2 regions of the Streptomyces sp. NPDC058470 genome follow, and region 2 is predicted to be linked to the other one. Evidence: predicted binding sites of a transcription regulator. Region 2 holds the regulator's gene; the other holds the start of a gene.
The links. Region 2 encodes HspR, which represses chaperone genes until heat shock. Its sites were predicted from a motif close to TTGAGNNNNNNNNNCTCAA; they were not measured.

Region 1: the regulator HspR is predicted to act here: its motif matches at 3,923-3,941, upstream of dnaK (molecular chaperone DnaK).

The regions. Positions count from the first base shown of each region.
Region 1 is NZ_JBHXMF010000045.1:61,552-69,123, forward strand. Features, by position in the region: gene ACFWP7_RS29410 (MBL fold metallo-hydrolase) at 1-322, opposite strand, end outside; gene ACFWP7_RS29415 (hypothetical protein) at 408-875, shown strand; gene ACFWP7_RS29420 (alkaline phosphatase family protein) at 1,081-3,111, shown strand; gene ACFWP7_RS29425 (OsmC family protein) at 3,406-3,834, shown strand; gene dnaK (molecular chaperone DnaK) at 3,996-5,903, shown strand; gene ACFWP7_RS29435 (esterase-like activity of phytase family protein) at 6,021-7,271, shown strand; gene ACFWP7_RS29440 (MFS transporter) at 7,298-7,572, opposite strand, start outside.
Region 2 is NZ_JBHXMF010000017.1:91,144-98,715, reverse strand. Features, by position in the region: gene grpE (nucleotide exchange factor GrpE) at 1-478, shown strand, start outside; gene dnaJ (molecular chaperone DnaJ) at 512-1,699, shown strand; gene ACFWP7_RS15165 (heat shock protein transcriptional repressor HspR) at 1,707-2,159, shown strand; gene ACFWP7_RS15160 (fibronectin type III domain-containing protein) at 2,218-4,254, opposite strand; gene ACFWP7_RS15155 (sugar ABC transporter substrate-binding protein) at 4,543-5,670, shown strand; gene ACFWP7_RS15150 (DUF397 domain-containing protein) at 5,663-5,857, opposite strand; gene ACFWP7_RS15145 (helix-turn-helix domain-containing protein) at 5,863-6,753, opposite strand; gene ACFWP7_RS15140 (ATP-binding protein) at 7,027-7,452, shown strand.

The DNA of each region.
Region 1 (7,572 bases), on a different contig from region 2:
CCGTCCGGTCGCCGGGCGCCACCTCGGTGAGCAGCAGATGGTCCAGCCGGCGCAGCGCGGGCACCGCGCGCGGCGCACCCCGGGGCACGAGTACGCGCGTGCCGGGCGCGAGCCGCGCCAGCGAAGGCAGATGCAGATGGTCGGAGTGCAGATGCGAGACGAGCACCACGTCGGCCACCGCGGCCGACGGCGGGGGCGGCGCCCCGCGCCTGCGCCTGAGGTGTGCGAGCCGGCGCGCGAAGAGCGGGTCCGTGAGCACACGCGTGCCGGAGTCCTCCAGCGTGCAGGTGGCGTGCCCCCACCAGGTGATCTCCACCGGCACTTCATTGCCTCCTTCGCGCGACTCCCCCCGAGCCTACGGGCAGGAGTAGGGTCTGCGACGAAACCCGGAGGTGAGGGGGGACGCCATGGGAGAAGCGCGCGGTGCCGCCGGCACGCACGCCCTCAGGTGCCCGCCCGGCCAGGCGGGGCCCCTGTCGCTGCGCGTGACGGCGATCGCGAGCCTGACGCCCCTGGAGGAACTGGACGCGGACCCGTTCCTGGTGGACTCCCGCAGCCAGCACGCGATGTGCGCCCGCTGGGCCGCCGAACACGGCTACGTCGTCACGCGCGAGTTACTCGTACGGGGTCTGCGCCCCGACCACCGCACCCTGTGGGCCGACGTCGAGGCGGGCCTCGTCGACCTGTTCGTCGCGCCCAGCCACCGCGTCCTGGAGCGCGCCCTCGCCTCGGTCGACGAGTTCACCGCCGAGTGCTTACGCCGCGGTGTGCGGGTCGAGACCGTCGGCAGCGCGGAACCCTCGTACGACGCCCAGATGAAGGCCCGGGTCCACCGCCGTCTGTCGATGCCGACGGCGGGGTATGACGGTCGCTGAACGACAGAGCCTGATGGGCGACAGGGCTTGCTGCGCCGCTGACCTGCGATCCGTTCCGTGACCTGGTGACGATCGGCCGTGTCAGTCCGTTGTGACAGGGTGGAAGCAGGCCTCGCGGACCGGGCGGGCCGGGACGTGAGGTGGGCAGGACGTGGGCGGCGGGGCTTGGCGGCGGGTTCTCGGCGGAGTGTGGCGGAGTACCGCGGTGTGGGCCGTGTCCACGGTCACGATGCTTGTCCTCGCCGGTGTGCTGCCCGACTTCCAGCTGGAGACGGACGCCGGAGACAGCGCCACCCGGATAGCTGTCACTGCGGGGGTCGGCGCGGGCGTCTTCGGCCTGCTGTCCTCCTTGGCGTGGCCCCTGTTCGTCAGGGCGCTGCTGCTGGTGCCCGCGCTTGTCCTGGGGCTGCTCGTCTTCTTCCTCAACGGGTCCCTGCTGCTGATCGCCCTGCGGATCAATCCCTCCGGGCGGGGCGAGGCGGCACCCGAGACCGCCGTGGTCGTCGCCGCGGTGATGTCCGCCGTCGCCTCGGCCACCGGTGGTGCCCTTGCCGTACGGGACGACGACGCCTACCGGCGCAGGCTGTACCGGCTCGCCGACCGGCGTCGCAGGCGGGCCGACGGGCAGGCCGGTCCCTCGACCCCAGCCGCCCTCTTCCTCCAGCTCGACGGAGTCGGTCACGACGTACTGCGGGAAGCCGTCGGCAAGGGGCTCATGCCGACCGTGGCGCAGTGGCTGGGCAGCAGCGGCACGAGAGCCCGCGCCACCCACCGGCTCACCCACTGGCGCACCGACTGGTCCAGTCAGACCGGTGCCAGCCAGCTCGGCATCCTGCACGGCAGCAACCACGACGTCCCGGCCTTCCGGTGGTACGAGAAGGACAGCCAGGAGGTCATGGTCTGCAACCGGCCCAGCAGCGCCGCCGAACTCCAGCGCCGGGCCGTCGAGCACACCGGCGACGGGGGACTGCTCACCGTCGACGGCGCCAGCCGCGGCAATCTCTTCAGCGGCGGCGCCGACCAACTGGCCCTCGTGCTGTCGATGGCCGCGCGGAGGGGGAAGGAGAACCGCTCCCGGTCCGGCTACTTCGCGTACTTCAGCGACCCCGCCAACGCCGTCCGCACCGCAATGTCCTTCGTCGCCGAGGTGTTCCGGGAGATCGGACAGTCCACCCGGTGCCGCGCCAGGAAGCAGCGTCCGCGCGTCAATCGCGGCGGGCTGTACCCCTTCATCCGCGCCTTCGCGACCGTCGTCGAGCGGGACGTCGTCGTCGCCGCGGTGATCGGCGACATGCTCGCCGGACGCAACTCGGTCTACGCCGACCTGGTGGGGTACGACGAGGTGGCGCACCACTCCGGGCCGCGCAGCCGCGACGCGGAGAAGGTCCTGGCGCGCCTCGACCGCTCGCTCGCGCTGATCGCGAAGGTCGCCGAGCACGCCCCGCGGCCGTACCGGATCGTGCTGCTCTCCGACCACGGCCAGAGTCCGGGGGAGACCTTCCTGACCCGCTACGGGCTCACCCTCGGCAATCTGGTGCGCGCCGGCTGCGGGCTGCCCGTGCCGCGCAAGGCGCGGCGCACCCACAGCGGCGCCGAGGCGCGGGCGGCGGTGCGGGCCGCGTTGCACAGGCCCGTCGAGGAGGGTGGCGAACAACACCGGCCCTCGCGCCGCTCCGAGCCCATCGTGCTGGCCTCCGGCAACCTCGGGCTGGTCTCCTTCCCCGACGTGCCGCACCGGATGAGCCGGGAGGAGATCGACCGGCGCCATCCCGCGCTGCTGTCCACGCTCGCCAACCATCCCGGCGTCGGCTTCGTCCTCGTACGCAGCGAGGAGTACGGCGGCCTCGTCCTCGGTGCGCACGGAGCGGAGGTCCCGGTGGACGAGCTCGACGACGAACACCCGGGCCCGCTGGCCGACTTCGGCCCCGGCGCCGCCGGGGCCGTACGAAGGACCCACTCCTTCCCGCACGTCGCCGACATCATGGTCAACTCCTGGTACGACCCCGGGGAGGGCGAAGTCCTCGCCTTCGAGGAGCAGATCGGTTCGCACGGCGGACTCGGCGGTGCCCAGGGCCGGCCCTTCCTGCTGTCGCCGGTCGCCCTGTCCCTGCCGGTCGAGGGTGACACCGAACTGGTCGGCGCGGAGCAGGTGCACCACGTACTGCGGCGGTGGCTGCGCGAGTTGGACGGGCCTCAAGTGCCGCTGGGGGTACAGCCGGACGAGCGAGCTGCCTAGTCATGCGCGCCGGAAAATGGGCTGCGGTGAGCGCCTCCCGCACACACTGGCCGCATCGGACACCGCCCACCTGCGCGTCCTACCCGAACGCCCCTGGTGCGACCTCCTGCGGGTGCGGCGCGAGCACGCGTACCTGATTCCGCAGGGCGCGCGGCTGCCGTTCACCGCGCGGGGGCCGGTGTTCCGGGTGAGTTGAGCGGGCGTGGCCCCATCGGCTGGGTGGTCAGGGCGCAGGTGTGATCGGATGGGGCGTACGGAACCCCGGTAACGGGATCACACCCGAAAGGACTCATCGTGGCAACCACGCGCTCTGCACACACCGTCTGGGAAGGCAACCTGCTCGAGGGCAACGGCGTCGTCACCTTCGACTCCTCCGGCGCCATCGACGAGCAGCCCGTGACGTGGGCGTCGCGCTCTCAGGACGCGAACGGCAAGACCAGCCCCGAGGAGCTGATCGCGGCCGCCCACTCCAGCTGCTTCTCCATGGCGTTCTCACACGCCCTCGCGGGGGCCGGTACCCCGCCCACCAAGCTCGTCACCTCCGCCGACGTCAGCTTCCAGCCGGGCGAGGGCATCACCGGCATCCACCTCACCGTCGAGGGCACGGTGCCGGGCATCGAAGAGGACGCCTTCGTCGCCGCGGCCGAGGACGCCAAGAAGAACTGCCCGGTCAGCCAGGCGCTCACCGGCACGACGATCACTCTGTCGGCGAAGCTCGCCTGACAGCCCCGTAGGCAGTACGGCGCCGCGGTTCCCCACGAGGGGCCGCGGCGTTGTCATGTCCGGACCCCGCCCGGGTGCACCCGCCCCATTGACAGATACGCACTCAAGTTTTGTGCTGGGGGCGGGCAGAGCCGGGCAGACGCGGGTGGAAGGGGACGGACATGGCACGTGCGGTCGGGATCGATCTCGGTACGACGAACTCCGTGGTCGCTGTTCTGGAGGGCGGCGACCCCACGGTCGTGGCCAACGCGGAGGGCGCGCGCACCACGCCCTCCGTGGTGGCCTTCGCCAAGAACGGCGAGGTGCTCGTCGGGGAGGTCGCCAAGCGGCAGGCCGTGACGAACGTGGAGCGCACCGCGCGTTCCGCCAAGCGTCACATGGGCGATTCGAGCTGGCGCTTTCCGGAGACGGGCGCCATCGACGGCACCCGGTACCGCGCTCAGGAGCTGGCCGCGCGCGTGCTCCAGAAGCTGAAGCGGGACGCGGAGGCGTATCTCGGCGAGGACGTCAAGGACGCCGTGATCACGGTGCCCGCCTACTTCGACGACGCGCAGCGCCAGGCCACCAAGGAGGCGGGCGAGATCGCGGGGCTCAAGGTCCTGCGGATCATCAACGAGCCGACGGCCGCCGCCCTCGCGTACGGGCTCGACCGCGGCGAGGAGCAGACCGTTCTCGTCTTCGACCTGGGCGGCGGGACCTTCGACGTCTCGCTCCTGGAGATCGGCGACGGTGTGATCGAGGTCAAGGCCACCAACGGTGACACTCAACTCGGCGGCGACGACTGGGACCAGCGGGTCGTCGAGCATCTCGCCCAGCGGTTCAAGGCCTCGCACGGCATCGACCTCGGACACGACAAGATGGCGCTGCAACGGCTGCGCGAGGGCGCCGAGAAGGCCAAGATCGAGCTGTCCAGCGCCTCCGAGACCACCGTCAACCTGCCCTACATCACCGCCACCGCCGAGGGCCCGCTGCACCTCGACGAGAAGCTGACGCGCGCCCAGTTCCAGGAACTGACCGCCGACCTGCTCGACCGCTGCAAGAACCCCTTCCACCAGGCGGTCAAGGACGCGGGCGTGAAGCTGTCCGTGGTCGACCGGGTCATCCTGGTCGGCGGCTCGACCCGGATGCCCGCCGTCACCGACCTGGTGAAGGAACTCACCGGCAAGGACCCGCACAAGGGCGTCAACCCGGACGAGGTCGTCGCCGTGGGCGCCGCGCTCCAGGCGGGTGTCATCCGCGGTGACGTCAAGGACGTCCTGCTGCTCGACGTCACCCCGCTGTCCCTGGGGATCGAGACCAAGGGCGGCATCATGACCAAGCTCATCGAGCGCAACACCACGATCCCGACCCGGCGTTCGGAGATCTTCACGACCGCCGTGGACAACCAGCCGTCGGTCGGTATCCAGGTCTACCAGGGCGAGCGCGAGATCGCCGCGTACAACAAGAAGCTCGGCGTCTTCGACCTCACTGGGCTGCCGCCCGCGCCGCGCGGGGTGCCGCAGATCGAGGTCGCCTTCGACATCGACGCCAACGGGATCATGCACGTCTCCGCGAAGGACCTCGCCACGGAACGCGAGCAGAAGATGACCGTCACCGGCGGCTCCGCGCTTCCCAAGGACGACATCGACCGCATGATGCGCGAGGCCGAGGAGTACGCCGACGAGGACCGACAGCGCCGTGAGGCCGCCGAGACCCGCAACCAGGCCGAGCAACTCGTCTACCAGACCGAGAAGTTCCTCCGGGAGAACGAGGAGCGCGTTCCGTCCGAGACGAAGCCGGAGGTGCAGTCGGCCATCTCGGAGCTGAAGGCACTTCTGGAGGAGCCCGCCGACACGAGCGCGCTGCGGTCCGCCGTAGAGAAGCTCGCCACGGTGAGCCAGCGGATGGGGCAGGCGATGTATGCGCAGGCCCAGCAAGCTCCGCCGCAGACACCCCCGCAGGACGAGCCGGCCGCCGAACACACCCCGAGCGAGGAGGAGGGCGTGGTGGACGCGGAGATCGTGGACGAGGAGAGGGAAAGGGGTGGAGATGCGGACAGGGGCAGGGACGCGGGGGGCGGTGCCGTCTAGAGGACGTGCATGGCGTCGCGAGGCAGACGGGAATTTGACGACAGGACCTAGTACGCCTGTGCTGCGCGTTGCCCGGTGTTCGGCCGCCCGTCACCCGGTATCCCTAACGTGCGGGTCATGAAGAGACTCTCGATCACGGTCGGCGCCGTCGCGCTGACCGTCGGACTCGCGTCGCCCGCCATGGCCGACCGCGACTCCGAGGACTCCGGTCAGGCCACGTCCCTCGGCCGGACGACGCCCCTCGGCGGCCAGGCCACGGCCTTCGGCCAGGCCACGTTGACCGGTTTCGCCTCGCTTCCGGCCCAGACGTTCGTCCCGGACAGCGAGCCGTCCGGCTCGGCCATCGGGGCGGGTCCGTTCAACGGCATCACCGGGCCGTTCGCCGACCAGCCCGTCCAGGGCTTCAGCGGCGCCGTCAACCGCCACGACGGCAGTTACGACGTGCTGTCCGACAACGGATACGGCAACAAGGCCAACAGCGCCGACTTCCTGCTGCGCGTACACCGCGTCGAGCCGGACACGAAGACCGGCAGGGTCGAGGTCCTGGGCGGCTTCAACCTCAGCGACCCGTTCCACAAGGTGCCGTTCCCGCTCACCCGGACCGACCGGGTGCTGACCGGTGCCGACTTCGACGTCGAGTCCATCGTGCGGGCGTACGACGGCTCGTACTGGCTGGGCGACGAGTTCGGCCCGTTCCTGCTGCACTTCTCCTCCACCGGCAGGCTTCTCGAAGCCCCGATCCCGCTCGACGGAGTGCAGGCGCCGGAGAACCCGTATCTGAACGGCGCCCAGCCGACCACCGCGAGCAGCAAGGGCTTCGAGGGCATGGTCCGCGCGGTCGACGGCCGTCACCTGTACCCGCTCCTCGAAGGCACGGTCAACGGTGACACCCCCGGAGACCTGCGCTTCAGCGAATTCGACCTGAAGACCCGGGACTACACCGGGAAGCGTTTCACCTACCGCCTGGAGTCGCCCTCCAACGCCATCGGTGACGCCATCGCCGTCGACAGGAACCGCTTCCTGGTCATCGAGCGCGACGGCGGCCAGGGCGCCGACGCCACGTTCAAGCGGATCTACCTCGCCGACACCCGCGACCGCAACGGTGACGGGGTCATGGACAAGACCCTTGTGGCCGACCTGATGAACATCGCGAACCCGAAGGGCCTCGGCGGCTTCGGCGAGACGTTCACCTTCCCGTTCACCACGATCGAGGACGTGGTCCTCCTGGACAACCGGACGCTGGCGGTCCTGAACGACAACAACTTCCCGTTCTCCTCCGGCCGTACGCCCGGTAAGGCCGACAACAACGAGTTCATCACCATCAAGCTCACCGAGAGCCTGAAGGCGGACAAGCGCGCCCTCAAGTAGCGGGGCACGGGCCAGGACCGGCCGCACTACATGTGCACCGCCTGGCCCTCGGCCTGCTGCGTGGGCACCCCGCGCCGGTAGAGCGCCAGCGTCACGACGAACCCGATCGCGAAGAACCCTGCCGACCACCAGTACGCCGTCGAGTAGCTCTCCATCGAGGCCTGCGCCTGCACCTGTGCCGTGGGCTGTTTGCCGACGAGGTAGTTCGTCGCGGCGCTCGTGGCGAGGGTGTTGAGCAGGGCCGTGCCGATCGAACCGCCCACCTGCTGGCTGGTGTTGACCATCGCGGAGGCCACGCCCG
Region 2 (7,572 bases):
GCGCACGGCGGACCTCCAGCGGCTCCAGGCCGAGTACCAGAACTACCGCCGCCGGGTCGAGCGCGACCGGATCGCGGTCAAGGAGGTCGCCATCGCGAACCTCCTGACCGAGCTCCTGCCCGTGCTCGACGACATCGGCCGCGCACGGGATCACGGCGAACTGGTCGGCGGTTTCAAGTCGGTGGGCGAGTCGCTGGAGACCGTCACGGCGAAGCTGGGGCTGCAGACCTTCGGCAAGGAGGGCGAGCCCTTCGACCCGATGATCCACGAGGCCCTGATGCACTCGTACGCGCCGGATGTCACCGAGACGACGTGCGTGGCGATTCTGCAGCCGGGGTATCGCTTCGGCGAGCGCACCATCCGCCCCGCGCGGGTGGCCGTCGCCGAGCCCCAGCCCGGCGCGCAGGCCGTCAAGTCCGAGGACGCGACGGCCGAGGCGGCGGACGACAAGGAGAGCGGTGGCCCGGACGAGGGCTGACGTTGAAGGCAAGAGAGAGGAGGGACGTCGAGGATGAGCACCAAGGACTTCATCGAGAAGGACTACTACAAGGTCCTCGGCGTCCCCAAGGACGCCACCGAGGCCGAGATCAAGAAGGCGTACCGGAAGCTCGCCCGCGAGTTCCACCCGGACGCCAACAAGGGCAACGCCAAGGCGGAGGACCGCTTCAAGGAGATCTCCGAGGCGAACGACATCCTCGGGGACCCCAAGAAGCGCAAGGAGTACGACGAGGCCCGCGCCCTCTTCGGCAACGGCGGCTTCCGTCCGGGGCCGGGCGCAGGCGGCGGCAACTTCAACTTCGACCTGGGCGACCTCTTCGGAGGCGGCCCCCAGGGCGGTGGCGGAGCGCAGGGCGGTGGCTTCGGCGGCGGGATCGGTGACGTGTTCGGCGGGCTGTTCAACCGCGGCGGCACGACCACCGGCACCCGTACGCAGCCCCGGCGCGGCCAGGACATCGACACCGAGGTGACGCTCAGCTTCACCGAGGCGGTGGACGGCGCGACGGTTCCGCTGCGGATGACCTCGCAGGCGCCCTGCAAGGCCTGTTCGGGCACCGGCGACGCGAACGGCACACCTCGTGTGTGCCCGACGTGTGTCGGCACCGGCCAGGTCGCCCGGGGCTCCGGCGGCGGGTTCTCCCTCACCGACCCCTGCCCCGACTGCAAGGGCCGCGGTCTGATCGCGGAGACCCCGTGCGAGGTCTGCAGCGGCAGCGGCCGCGCCAAGTCCTCGCGCACGATGCAGGTCCGTATCCCGGCCGGCGTCAGCGACAACCAGCGCATCCGGCTGCGCGGCAAGGGCGCCCCCGGCGAGCGCGGCGGCCCGGCCGGTGACCTGTATGTCACGGTGCACGTCGACGCCCACCCGGTCTTCGGCCGCAAGGGCGACAACCTCACCGTCACCGTCCCCGTCACCTTCGCGGAGGCGGCCCTCGGCGGCGAGGTCAAGGTGCCCACCCTGAGCGGGCCCGCGGTGACCCTGAAGCTGCCGCCGGGCACGCCGAACGGCCGCACCATGCGCGCCCGCGGCAAGGGCGCGGTCCGCAAGGACGGCACCCGCGGCGACCTGCTGGTCACCGTCGAGGTGGCGGTCCCCACGGAGATTTCGGGCAAGGCTCGGGACGCCCTGGAGGCGTACCGCGAGGCGACCGCGAGTGAGGACCCGCGGGCGGAGCTGTTCCAGGCCGCGAAGGGAGCATGAGGACGCCATGGATGGAATCGGCCGTCGACGCAACCCGTACGAACTGACCGAGGAGACGCCGGTCTACGTCATCTCGGTGGCGGCCCAGCTCTCCGGCCTGCATCCGCAGACCCTGCGTCAGTACGACCGCCTCGGCCTCGTCTCCCCCGACCGCACCGCCGGCCGGGGCCGGCGCTACTCGGCCCGCGACATCGAACTGCTGCGCACCGTCCAGCAGTTGTCCCAGGACGAGGGCATCAACCTCGCCGGCATCAAACGCATCATCGAGCTGGAGAACCAGGTCGCCGCCCTCCAGCAGCGCGCCGCCGAACTCCAGGCGGCGGTGGACGGTGCGGCAGCCGCGATGCAGCAGCGCGAGGCAGCCGTCCACGCCTCGTACCGCCGCGACCTGGTCCCGTACCAGGAGGTTCAGCAGACGAGTGCGTTGGTGGTGTGGCGGCCCAAGCGGTCGTCCGAGTAGCGGTTCCAACGCGCCGACGGGGCCGGGAGGTTGCACACCTTCCGGCCCCTTCGGCGTGTCAGGCCGATGTGCCGGTGCGGAACACGTGGTCGCCGACCGTCTCTGCCTCGGTGCCGTCCGCGTATGCGGCGGTGACCTTGTAGAAGACGGTGGTGGCGGCCGGTGCGGTGTTGTCGTGGTACGAGTCGCTGAGCCCGACGGGAGTGTCCGTGAGCAGCGCATAGGTACCGGTCGAGCCGTCCCAGCGGTAGACGTTGAACCCGGTCGCGGTGCCGTGCGGGTCGAGTTCGCGCACGTAGTTCACGCGGAGGCTCGGGCCCTGGGCGATGTCCTCGGCGATCACGGTCATGCTGCCCGAGGCGGACTCGTTCGCGTAGGTCTCCGTCGGCACGATGTCGAGCTCGGTGACCTTGACGCCGGCGGCGGAGTCGAGGTCCAGGGCGTTGCCGTCCTTGTCGACGGCCACGACCACGTACCGCAGGTTCTCGCCGTCGGGCAGGTTCACGTCCCGGTTCTGGGACCAGATGCTGCCGAACGGGAGGCTGTCGGTGATGTCCGTGTACGCCCAGGCGCCGTCGGTGTACACACCCCGGTGGATGCGGTAGTCGGCGACATCCTCGGCGGGGCTGTCGTCCCAGTCGAGCCTGACGCCGTTCCCCATCGCCGTCGCGGTCAGGCCGGTCACTGCGGCGGGGGCGGTGTAGTCGCCGACGTGGTCGACGGTGACGGAGTTCGAGACGGGGCCGAGGTTGCCGTGACGGTCCACGGCCCGGACCCAGTAGGTGTGCGTCGTGGAACGCTCGATCTCGGTGTCCACGTAGGACTCTCCGCTCGGTGGGCCGATCCCCGCGCCGTCCCGGAAGACGTAGAAGGACGAGATGTCGTCGTCCGCGTCCGCGCTCCAGGACCAGTTCAGGGTGACGCCGTGCTGTCCATCGACGGCCGTCACGTCGTCCGGGGCGTAGAGCGGGGCGGTGGTGTCGATGTCCTTCGACGTGTACTCGGCCGTGCCCGAGGGCGGCGATGCGTTGCCGTGGGCGTCGACGGCGGTGGCGACGTAGTAGTAGGTCTCGCCGGTCGTGGGCATGTCGTCGGCGTAGGCGCTCCCGCTGATCGGCGTCGGGCCGCTCACCAGGTTCGCGTCGGTGACGGCGACGGGGTAGGTCGTCGACCGGTACACCCGGTAGCCGGCCAGGTCGGACTCGGTGTTCGAGTCCCAGTGCAGGCGTGCCGTGGTGACGTTGCCGATGGCCCAGTTGTCCTCCACTCCGGTGGGCGCGGCGGGCGCCGTCGTGTCGACGGTGGTGACGTTCTGGTCCGCGCTGCCGACGGACTCGTGGCCGGCCTTGTCGTAGGCGCGGACCTCGTAGACGTAGCTCTCACCGGTGACCGGGAGGGTGGTGTCGCTGTACGAGGTGGAGGTGCTGGTGGCCAGCTTCTTCCAGGTGGTGCTGCCCTTGAGCTTCCGGTGGACGCGGTAGCCGGCGAGGTCCATTTCCCTGTTCTTGGACCAGGTGAGTGTGGCCTTGCCGGTGGCGGTGTCGTACGTGGCCTTGGTGCCGGTCGGAGCGAGGGGCTTGACCTTGTCGACGGTGGCCGAGGTGCGGGGCGTGTAGGCGAACTTGACGTTGGCCTTGCCCGTGATGTTGATGAAGTCGACGCGGAGGGTGTGCTTGCCCTTGGGGATGGTGATGTTGACGGTCTTCTTCACCGTCGTCGAGACGTTCTTCCAGAGGTCGATCTTGAGTTTGCCGTCGAGGTAGACGCGGATGCCGTCCTGGGCGGCGGCGGCGAAGGAGAACGGACCGCCGGAGCCGAAGTCGCGTGTCACGGTCCAGCGGACGCCGAATTTGTCCTTCGGGAGGCCTGAGGCGGGGGCGCCTGAGCCCCAGTTCTGGTCGATCGCGCTGTCGCAGTCCGTCTTCTTCGGCGTGCCGGAGAAGGTGGTGTTCGCGAAGAACTGCCGCTTGTAGACGGGTGAAGCGCAGGCGGTCGCGGCGGACGCCGGGGTGGAGGCCATGGTGAGCAGGCTGCCGGTGGCGGCTGTCGCCAGCGTCACGGCGAGTGCCGCTCCGCTGCGTCTGGCTGGTGGCATGCTTCCCCTGTTGCGTGAGGTGGTGTGCGTGGGTCGACATCAAGACACCTGGTCGGGTGCATGGGTTGTACGCGCGCACCGGGAACCCTGTGAAATGAGGGAAGCGTGTGAATCAGTGGGGATTCCTGGAAGTGGAGGCGCGGCCTCTTCCCATCGTGTTCACTTGGGGAACACAGCATGCTGTTGCCATCTCGTTAAGTGGTTAGTCCTTGACGCTGAGGTCATCGCCGCGTTGGCTTTCAGCCACCTGGGTCGCAATGCTGCAACCTCGCCCGGAAGGCACCTGTTGTGAACACTCGTAACACCCGTCGGCATCGGGCCGTCATAGCCCTGAGCACGTCCGCGATGGCCGTCTCCCTCGTCGGCTGCGGGGTCGTGGACGGGATCGGTGGCAGTGAGACCAAGGCGAGCCCCACGAAGGGCGACGACCTCACGGTGGGTCTGCTCCTCCCGGAGACGGAGAACACGCGTTACGAGAAGTTCGACTACCCCATCATCCGGGACGAGGTGAAGAAGCTCACCAACAACAAGGGCACGGTGGTCTACGCCAACGCCGCGGCGGACGCGGCGAAGCAGGCCACCCAGCTCCAGAAGATGGTGGACGACAAGGTCGACGTGCTCATCGTGGACGCCGTGGACTCCAAGGCCATCGCGCCCGGCGTGCAGAAGGCCAAGGACGCGGGCATCCCCGTCATCGCCTACGACAGGCTGGCCGAGGGGCCGATCGACGCGTATGTCTCCTTCGACAACGAACTCGTCGGCGAAGTGCAGGGCAAGGCCCTCATCAGTGAGCTGGGCAGCAACTCCGCCAGCAAGAAGATCATCATGATGAACGGTTCGGTGACCGACCCGAACGCGGCGCAGTTCAAGGCGGGCGCCATGGTCGAACTCCAGAACAAGGTCACCATCGCCAAGACGTACGACACCAAGGACTGGGACCCGGTCGAGGCCACGAAGAACATGGAGAAGGCCGTCGCCGCCGTCGGCATCGACAACATCGCCGGCGTGTACGCCGCCAACGACGGCATCGCGGGCGCGGTCATCGACGTCATGAAGACCCTGGGCGTCAGCAAGGTTCCGCCGGTCACCGGGCAGGACGCGGAGCTCGCCGCGGTGCAGCGCATCGTCAAGGGCGACCAGTTCATGAGCGTCTACAAGTCCTACCCCCAGGAGGCCAGCGTCGCCGCCGAGATGGCCGTGGCGAGGGTCCAGGGCCGCACGATCGAGTTCGACGCCCTGGCCAGCGACAAGGTCGACAGTCCCACGGACAAGGACATCCTGGCCGCACTCGTCCCGGTGGTCGCCCTCACCAAGGACAACATCGACGACACGGTCATCTCCGACGGCATCTACAAGGTCAAGGACATCTGCACCGCCGACTACAAGTCCGCGTGCAACGCGATCGACCTCAAGTAGTCCGCGGCCCCCTCGGTCCCCTGACGTGACCCAGCAGAGCGGCGAGCCCCTCCGGGCCGGTGACGATCACCGTACGGGGCTCGTCGCTTTCGCGTAGGCGGATCGTTCCGTCGGGGGCGGTGGCGACGTATACGCAGTTCGCCTGGTCCTCGCTGAACGACGACTTCTGCCAGTTGAGTTCGGGCATGGTGGTCAGGCCTCCTGAAGGTTGTAGATGAGGTGCTGGAGCAGCGCCAGGGAGTCGCGTGCCTCGTGCGTGGACGCAGGGACCGCGGGGTCCAGGGGTGGCAGAGAGGCCGCGCGAAGGCGGTCGAAGCGGGTCCGGTAGGGCAGCACCGCGTCGCTTTCGTTGACGTAGATCGTGGCGGCCGGGTCCTCGACGAGGACGGTTTCCAGGGCCGACCCGTGAGAGTGGACCAGCAGGAACGGCGTACTGAACGCGGACAGCCCCTCCGCCGTGAACGGCAGTACCTGGATGGTGATGTGCGGCAACTCCGCCATACGGATCAGATGGAGCAACTGCCTGCGCATGACGGCCGCGCCTCCGAAGCGCACATGCAGCGCAGCCTCGTGGATCACCGCGTGCAGGGTCGGTGGCTCCGGCTGGGTGAGAATCTGCTGACGTTCCATACGGAACTGGACAGCCCTCTCCAGGTCGTCGTGCGGCCGTTCGCTGGACCGGAAGATGGAGCGCGTGTACTCCGGGGTCTGGAGCACGCCGGGGATGAACAGTGATTCGTACGAGAACAGCGCGTCGGCGGCCGCTTCGAGTTCCGCCAGGTCCAGGACGGGCTGGCTCAGTGTGCGGCGGTACTCCGTCCACCAGCCCTTGCCGCTGTCCTCACCCATCGCAACCAGGGCATCGATCAGGGGTTCCCGTGTGCACCCGTATGAGTGGCATAGCGTGCGCAGCTTTTCCGCTGGGATCGCTGTACGCCCGGCCTCGACATGCCCCAGGTGGGCGCGGCCCATGCCGATGAACTCGCCGCCCTCCGTCACGGAATAGCCCGCCTGCTCACGCAACTTCCGCAGTTCTGCGCCGAGGCGCCGCTGCCGTTCTGTGGTGCTGGTGCGCAGTGCCAACGCACTTCTCTTTCCTTTGAGTTGGGGACAGTCTGCCCCGCTGGGGCTGCACGGTCCACCTAATCTCGTGAATAGGTTGCACGCGGTAACCCGTATTGCCTACCGTGGGTGCGGCGCCACTAACGCTCCGGAACCGTACCGGAGTCGTCCGACTCCCCCTGCCCTCATGCGAAAGTGCACCCGAACCGGCATCCAGCCGGCTCGGACATTGCCATCGAGGGCGTACCCCTCACGCGACGAGCCCTCAGACGGAACGACAGGAGCTGATCCCCCATGGAAGCTGCCCGCAGGGCACCCCACCGCCCCGTTCAACTCGCGTACGAATACAGCCTGTTCGCCCCAGGCGACGCCACCGCCCCCAAGGTCTGCCGGGACTTCGTACGCGCCGTACTCCTCACTCTCGACCGTGAGTCCCTCGTCATGCCCGCGACCCTCTGCACCTCGGAGCTGGTCACCAACGTCCATCTGCACACCAAGGGCACCGCCATGCTCCGCGTCCAGCTCACCCCGGTGCGCCTGAGGGTGAGTGTGTACGACGAGAGCCACGACCCGCCGGTCGCTCCGGCTGCCGAGGTGACCGCGTGCTGGGGCCGCGGGCTCGCCCTCGTCGCGGAGGTGGCGGACCTGTGGGGCGTGGCCGTAGACCGGGCGGGGCGGTTCGCGAAGGGGGTTTGGTTCGAGCTGGGCCCACGTGGGTGAGTCGTTTCTGCGTCACCAAGTCGAGTGAACGGATGACGTTTTCGCAGATGAGCCCATGTGGCTGCCTACCGTGATCGCGTTGCTTGTGCCCCATGGACGTCAAGCCCACACTTGAGGAGG